Bdellovibrio bacteriovorus: one gene and its partner. The protein of the gene in region 2 interacts with the protein of the main gene of each other region in a pairwise test. Links are inferred from orthologs where the notes say so. Each region holds a gene or a part of one and is shown on either strand. Other genes may lie near its edges.

Region 1 (3,435 bases), on a different replicon or contig from region 2:
TTGATATCTCTACGTCGGGTAGCTATCCGCCAGATCTGGATCTGATTCTTTATTACGGATCTTACGTCTACTTCGAAGATGATTATTGGTATGCAAATTACAAAAGTCCTTACATTGCAAAACAAAGTAGAACGGTAGCGTCTAGTTCAGAAACAATTTCTTTAAGTGGCCTTCCAGCGGGTTACTACATGCTCAACGTAAAAATCAATGCGTACGAAAAACCTAACTGGCAGATGGTTGGCATGTCGACTTACACAATTAGAAAAGGATCCCAGCAGCTATGCGGTACAGAACAGCCTTAACTTTATTCGTAGCTCTTATTTTTGGAATCACAGGCTGGGCCTATGTTTCCAATAAGGATAAAAAACGCGAACCTGCTTCGGTGAAAAGCAAGTTCTGGATGCCAGTTCCCGTGGGGAAACATCTTGCTCTTCTAAAAGTAGAAGTGGCTCCGACTGAAATTCCTGAATCAGGAAACTCTGATGTAAACCTCGTAGGACGGATTTTAGTGAATCAAGAAATGACTAGCGATCTTTCGTATGTCTGGGCCCTTCCTGAAGATGTGCAAGTGGTTGAAGGTCAGCTGAGCGACAGCCTTGCTAACGTTAAAATGGGTCAGATCGTCGAAGTAAGACTGACAGTTAGCGGCTTTAATAAAGAAAAGCAGCGCATGATTTCCTTGCAAGCATCGGGTGCTCGCGGAGAAGAAAAGATGGGAAGCTCTGCCGTTGTAGTCAGCCGCCCTGAAGATACGTGGGAATCTGTGGCTTCGGAAATGAAAAAGGCCGCTGATGAACAACTCGGTCCCGAGTCTAAACCAGTCGGCCGATAAGAAAATTAAACCGGAATCACTTCGATTTCGGAATTGAATTGATCACGAAGAATTCCTTCGATCGCCATCAAAGTTCCTGATGTAGCACTTGGGCAAGTTCCGCAAGCCCCTTGATAAAACACGTAAAGCTTATTGTCTTCGTATTTCACCACATCCAAGTCACCGCCATCGCCTTGCAAACCAGGACGAACCGTTTCATCCAAAATTTCTTCAATGCGCTGAACTTCCGGAGGAAGACTTGCACGACGCAATTTCTTTTCATCCATTTGCGTCTGATTAGGATTGTGCACGGGCATGCGCGTTTGGATCACAGCGCATACATTCTTTTGAATTTCTTCGGGATCCGCATCGAAGTTGTGCGTGATCGTGATCACATTCTGAAAGAAGTGAACCTGACGAACACCTTCGACTTGAAATAAGGCGGAAGCCAGCAAGCTTTGATCAGCTTCTTTGGCATCAGCGTAAGTGGCTTTGCCTTCATTCAATACAGGGCGATCCAATACAAATTTCCAAGCATTGGGATTTGGAGTCGCTTGAATACGGATGAGTACATCTTGGCTGCTCATAACAACATCTCCCGGGCTTTCGCCACGGCTTTTACTAAAGCGTCTATATCTTGACGATTATTATACACGGAAAAAGAAGCGCGCACTGTCCCAGGCACACCCAGTCTAGTCATTAAAGGCTGAGTGCAATGGTGACCCGCGCGAACGGCAACACCTTCCTGATCTAGGATTTGTCCTACGTCAGAATGGTGAGCTCCTTTAATATTAAAGGAAAGAATAGGACCTTTGTTTTCAGAAGTTCCGAAGATTTTCACATCTGGAATCGCTGACAACTTTTCAGTCGCATACTTTAAAAGATCCATTTCATAGCTGTGGATTTTATCTAGTCCAATGCGGTTGACGAAATCAATCGCCGCATGCAATCCGACCGCGCCTTCAATATGTGGCGTTCCGGCTTCAAAACGGAAAGGCACATCGTTGTAAGTCGTCTTTTCAACAGTGACTTTAGCAATCATACTGCCGCCACCCTGATACGGAGACATTCCATCTAGAATTTCTTTTTTTCCGTAAACTACACCCATACCGAAAGGTCCGAAAACCTTATGAGCCGAAAATACAAAGAAATCACAATCGATGTCCTGCACATCCACTTTGGCCTGAGAAACAACTTGGGCACCATCAATAAGAACTTTTGCGCCCACTTCATGAGCAAGCTTCGTCAAAAGTTTCATATCATTGTTCGTGCCTAAAACATTCGAGCAGCCCGTGAAAGCCACCATTTTTGTTTTAGAAGAAAGTTTCTTTTTGAAATCTTCAATATTCAGTTCGCCATTATCTAAAATGTCTGCCGCCAGCACTTTCGCGCCGACTTTTTCGGCGACCATTTGCCAAGGAACGATATTCCCGTGATGTTCCATCACCGTAATTAGGATTTCGTCGCCGGCTTTTAGATTCATCATCGCCCACGAGTGAGCAACAAGGTTCACACCCTCAGTGGTGCCGCGAACAAAAACGATCTCTTCCGACATACGCGCGTTTAAGAATTGAGCCACGCTATTACGAGCCGACTCAAAGGCTTGAGTGGCAACATCACCTAAGTAATGCGCACCACGATGCACGTTGGAAGTTTCAAATGAATAAAAATGAGTAATACGATCAATCACCGACTTCGGCTTCAACGTTGTTGCGCCGCTATCCAAATAAATCAAATTCTTCCCATGCACCTTTTGTGTCAGTGCGGGGAATTCATTTCTTACTGAGGTGAAGATCTGTTCTAGTTGACTCATTTCCTATCCAATTACATGAAGACGCGTGAACGCTTCATCCAAATGACGAGTCAGCCATTTTTGAATGCTGTCGTCAGAAATTTTATAAATAACTTCAGAAAGAAAACCGTAGCTTAGCATCGGAATGGCTTTTGACTTGGGAATCGCACGTGATTGTAAATAGAAAAGCTCTTCGCGATTCAATTGACCCACCGTCGAACCGTGCGCTGCCTTTACGTCATCAGCATAAACTTCTAAACCAGGCTTGCTATCCGCTTCAGCCTTAGAGCTTAAAAGCAAATTATTATTCAGCTGAGCTGAATCCGCTTTCTGCGCGCCTTTTTGGATTAGAACTTTACCGCTAAATACAGAGCGGGATTCTCCATCCAAGATGCCTTTATAAAGCTGATTCGTGTGACATTCACCAACCTGATGGTTGATCAAAGATGTGTTATCGACGTGTTGTTTGCCGCTGACGGCGTAAACACCCAAGATCTCTGTTGAAGAGCCTTGGCCCGTTAAAGTCACATCTAAAGAGTGACGAGACAACATCGCACCCGTCGCAAAAGCCAAGCTTTCCACATTCGCGTTCTTTTCAACTGTAAGACGAGTGCGACCGATATTCACCGCCGACTCCCCTTCACCTTGAACACGCACGTAAACGACCTTCGCACTTTCACCTACGTGAAGATCCATTACAGAGTTCACGAAATAAGAAGTGGCTGGCCCGTAGTAGCTTTCTAAAATCTTAACAGAGGAACGCGCGCCGATGTTTACTGAAATACGCGGATTCACCATCAAAGGGCTGCCACCTTCCGTAGAAGTGAAAAAC
Region 2 (3,573 bases):
CGATAAAAGCCGTTTCTTAGGGATGAATGCTCTTTATCACCAGATTGTAAAAGAGAACTCTGACATTCAAGTGGTTTATCTTTCGAAAGCGCCGGAATGGTTTATGGGGCGCACACACCGCAATTTCCTCAAAAACGGGAACTATCCGGCTGGAACCTATATTGGAAAAACCGAATATGATAGCGATGTTCATAAAATCACGAACTTGCGCAAGCTCATGGAAGAACACCGTCCTCGCAAAGTGATTCTTATTGGCGATAACGGCGAACAAGACGCTGATATTTATGCGCAACTGGCTCAAGAGTACGCAAATCAGGGCATTGAGTTTCACCAATTCATTCGTATCGTTTATAACCGCAATTCCTTTGTAGAGTGGGGCGCAGCTCTGCACAATGGCCAGACAGGCTTTGTAACTCCTTTAGAGATTTCTTTTGAGCTGGAAAAAGCCAGAATCTTGAGTTATTCCGCTGTTGAAACTTTGGTTAAGACCCTGGTCCCTGATTTCGTCTATGCAAGCAGCTATGCGGCAGAGGGTGATGTGGCTTTTCCTTATTTCGTGAATTGCCAAACCTTCGTATGGAAGTGGGACGACAGTCTGCAAAGGTTTGATACAATGAAGCAGTTAAAGCTTAAATTGACCGACCGCTGTCGCCTGAAAATGTAAAGAATGTTATTAAAGTACCAATTGCCACGAGTCTATGAAAGTCTCTTACCCCGAGAGATTCTGGAGTTTTCTCCCGAAGAAAATAAAGCGACCTGCGACTCGTGTGCGATGTCTCGTCCCCGCCATAAAGGCAAAGTTCATTATCGCGAGGATTTAAAGTGCTGCACCTTTCATCCGTTCCTCGCAAATTTCATGATCGGAGCATTGTTGAAAGAAGAGTCTTCAACAGAAGCTCATCGCATTTTCCGAGATAAAATCGCTCGTCGCGAATACGCTCTGCCGATTGGGATGGTAGCGCCTGTAAAATACCAGGTTGAGTTTAATAACCGCACGGAAGGGGAGTTCGGTCAGCGCGAAGACTGGCTTTGCCCTTACTACAACAAAGAAAAACAAAACTGCAATGTGTGGCGCAATCGCGGTGTTGTTTGTACGACCTTCTTCTGCAAAAGCTCTTACGGAAAACCTGGAATTAAGTTCTGGGAAAAAATGAGCAACTATCTTTGGTATGTGGAGCTCGCGCTTTTAGAAGAAGCTTTGGTGATGTTAGATTTTTCGCCTCGTCAAATCATGGATCTTTTAGACTATCACAATCGCTACGATGGAACGGCCGCTGAAAAAAAATCCTGGGTGCTTCCAGAGGCCAAGGCCAAAGATCTGTGGAACGGGTATTACGATGATCAAGAAGGTTTCTATAAGAAATGCCACGATGTCGTGATGAATATGAACAAGAAGTCCTTTCACGAACTTATTGGTGAGCAAGGACAGATGCTGGAAGAAGATATTTTCACTCTCTTGCCGAAATTGAAAGTGGTTTAGTTATGAACATCCAAGAAAGACAACAAAAAGTAATCCAAGATTTTTCAGCGATGAATCAGTGGGAAGACCGCTATAAAAAAATCATCGAAATGGGAAAAGCGCTTCCTGAAATGCCAGAGAATTTGAAAACAGAGCAAAACGCTGTGAAAGGCTGCCAGTCGCAAGTCTGGCTCTCTGCAAATTTAAATGATCAAGGCCAAATACAACTTCAAGGCGATAGTGATGCTTTGATTGTGAAGGGTTTGGTTGGACTTTTGTTGTATGTTTACTCCGGCGCAACTCCCAGTGAGATTTTATCGACACCTCCCGAGTTTTTGAAAGCTTTGGGCTTCGAAGGAAACCTTTCTCCTAGCCGCGCCAATGGTCTGCATTCTATGCTTAAGCAAATCAAACTTTACGCAACGGCATTTGATTATCTTCTGAAAACCAAAAAATAAAGTTTGTCTTTCATTCTCACTTTTCTCAGACTTTATCAGAGGGATGTTCAGGAAGAACATTCAGAGGGGAAAAAGTGAAAAGGAATTCATTCGTAGCGACAATGACTGTCGCGCTTGCAGCAACGTTCTCAGTTGGATTTGTTAACATCACGCCCAGAGTTATTTATGGCGACGACAATCGTGTCGACGTCTATCAAGTAACCAGAGCCGACGTTCGCGAAATCGCGGATTCTACAGTGGCTCTTATTCCAACTCGCGATATTCAAAATCAAGGAAATGGTTTGGTAAAAATTCTGGCTTCAAGTTATGGCTCGAGCATGAATCTTTGCTCGGACGAGCCTTTCTTCGATCAGCCTTCAGCGGCGAACTGTTCTGGTTCGTTAGTGGGTGAGGATTTGATTGCGACAGCAGGTCACTGCATCAGTTCTTCGGATTGCTCTCGTTACGCTTTCGTCTTCGGTTATAAAATGACAGACGCTAAAACAGCACCAGAGACTTTGCCTGAAGGTGAAGTTTACGGTTGTAAGGAAATCGTGGCACGTGAATACACAAGTGCTCAAGATTACGCTCTAGTGCGTTTGGATCGCCCTGTCCGTGGTCACCGCGTTTTGACTTTGGCGCAATCACCAGCGCAACCAGGTGATGCAATCTACGTTGTAGGTCATCCTTCAGGTCTTCCGACGAAAGTGGCTGATGGCGCGCAAGTGCGTGCTCAACAAGGGACTTACTTTACATCGAACCTAGACACTTACGGCGGAAATTCGGGTTCTGCGGTTTTCAACGCAAGAACTCATGAAGTGGTAGGTATTCTGGTGCGTGGAGCGCAAGATTTCACATATGACAGAGCGAAACAATGTACTGTTTCAAATAGATGTACAGAAACGGGTTGCCGCGGTGAAGATGTCACGAACATCTCTTACATCGTGAATGCTTTGAAAAAATAATTAGTACGATAATAACAAAATAAAAAGGGGAGCTTGCTTAAAGCTCCCCTTTTTTATTTTCAACTACTCAAGATGAATTGGAGTGCCGGATTGGTTTTGTTCAGCGTCGGGAAGTTGCTGATCGGGATTAGGATTTTGTTGAATGGCTCCTTCTTCAGGTTGGCAGTTGGTGCTGTGATTTTCTAAACGGGCTAACTCATCTTTTTGTCCTTCATAACTGACTTGGGGGCAGGGTACGAGAGAAGGATCTTGTTCTGCGTTGGTCGGCTGTCGATCCACGCGATCGGCTAGGTCTCGTTGGGTTTCAATTTTCATTGCATCTGTCGCGGATCCATTAAGCGGAACCGTGGGATCTTCAGGAGCCCCTTGAACGAATTGTGGAAGGATAAGGAGAGCTGCCACGATGATAGCTTGTCTCATAACCACCTCCGTATGACTGCTTTCAAAATTATTTTAACACAGGTGATTAGGAGTAAATGCGCTTCTGTGCTTTAACGTAAGGACGTTTTGCAGCGAAAGTTTCGCAAAAATAATCCAAAGCTTGTCCAGCAACAGTAAGAATCTGAGAGTTTTATAGATAAGACTAGCCGTGTTTTTCGAAGCGATAACCGGAGCCATAGACCGATTTAATTTCCCAAGGCGTGCCTTCCAGTTTCTTGCGAAGTTTCGACATATGGGTGTCGATGGCGCGATCTACGACGCTGGTACTGCC

Evidence for each region. Proteins that work in one complex are often made in the same cells at the same time.
Region 1: the proteins of AZI85_RS13910 (region 2) and AZI85_RS15745 interact in binary tests that used the Escherichia coli proteins (3 or more experiments, as listed by UniProt). The link is inferred for Bdellovibrio bacteriovorus from one-to-one orthologs.

What each region holds. Positions count from the first base shown.
Region 1 is NZ_LUKF01000019.1:221,050-224,484, forward strand. What follows is about bases 510-3,337. They hold AZI85_RS15745 (aminotransferase class V-fold PLP-dependent enzyme), read right to left. Parts: upstream 2,625-3,337; coding sequence 1,395-2,624; downstream 510-1,394. Other genes in these bases: AZI85_RS15735 (hypothetical protein), read left to right, coding at 510-832; AZI85_RS15740 (NifU family protein), read right to left, coding at 838-1,398; sufD (Fe-S cluster assembly protein SufD), read right to left, coding at 2,628-3,337. Also shown: AZI85_RS15730 (hypothetical protein), read left to right, coding at 1-302; more of AZI85_RS15735, read left to right, coding at 281-509; more of sufD, read right to left, coding at 3,338-3,435. UniProt on the Escherichia coli protein: Cysteine desulfurases mobilize the sulfur from L-cysteine to yield L-alanine, an essential step in sulfur metabolism for biosynthesis of a variety of sulfur-containing biomolecules.
Region 2 is NZ_LUKF01000017.1:309,077-312,649, reverse strand. What follows is about bases 234-3,199. They hold AZI85_RS13910 (SufE family protein), read left to right. Parts: upstream 234-1,482; coding sequence 1,483-1,917; downstream 1,918-3,199. Other genes in these bases: AZI85_RS13900 (hypothetical protein), read right to left, coding at 2,925-3,199; AZI85_RS13905 (trypsin-like serine peptidase), read left to right, coding at 1,992-2,861; AZI85_RS13915 (hypothetical protein), read left to right, coding at 668-1,480; AZI85_RS13920 (phosphatase domain-containing protein), read left to right, coding at 234-664. Outside these bases: more of AZI85_RS13920, read left to right, coding at 1-233; more of AZI85_RS13900, read right to left, coding at 3,200-3,281; AZI85_RS13895 (response regulator transcription factor), read right to left, coding at 3,445-3,573. UniProt on the Escherichia coli protein: Participates in cysteine desulfuration mediated by SufS. Cysteine desulfuration mobilizes sulfur from L-cysteine to yield L-alanine and constitutes an essential step in sulfur metabolism for biosynthesis of a variety of sulfur-containing biomolecules.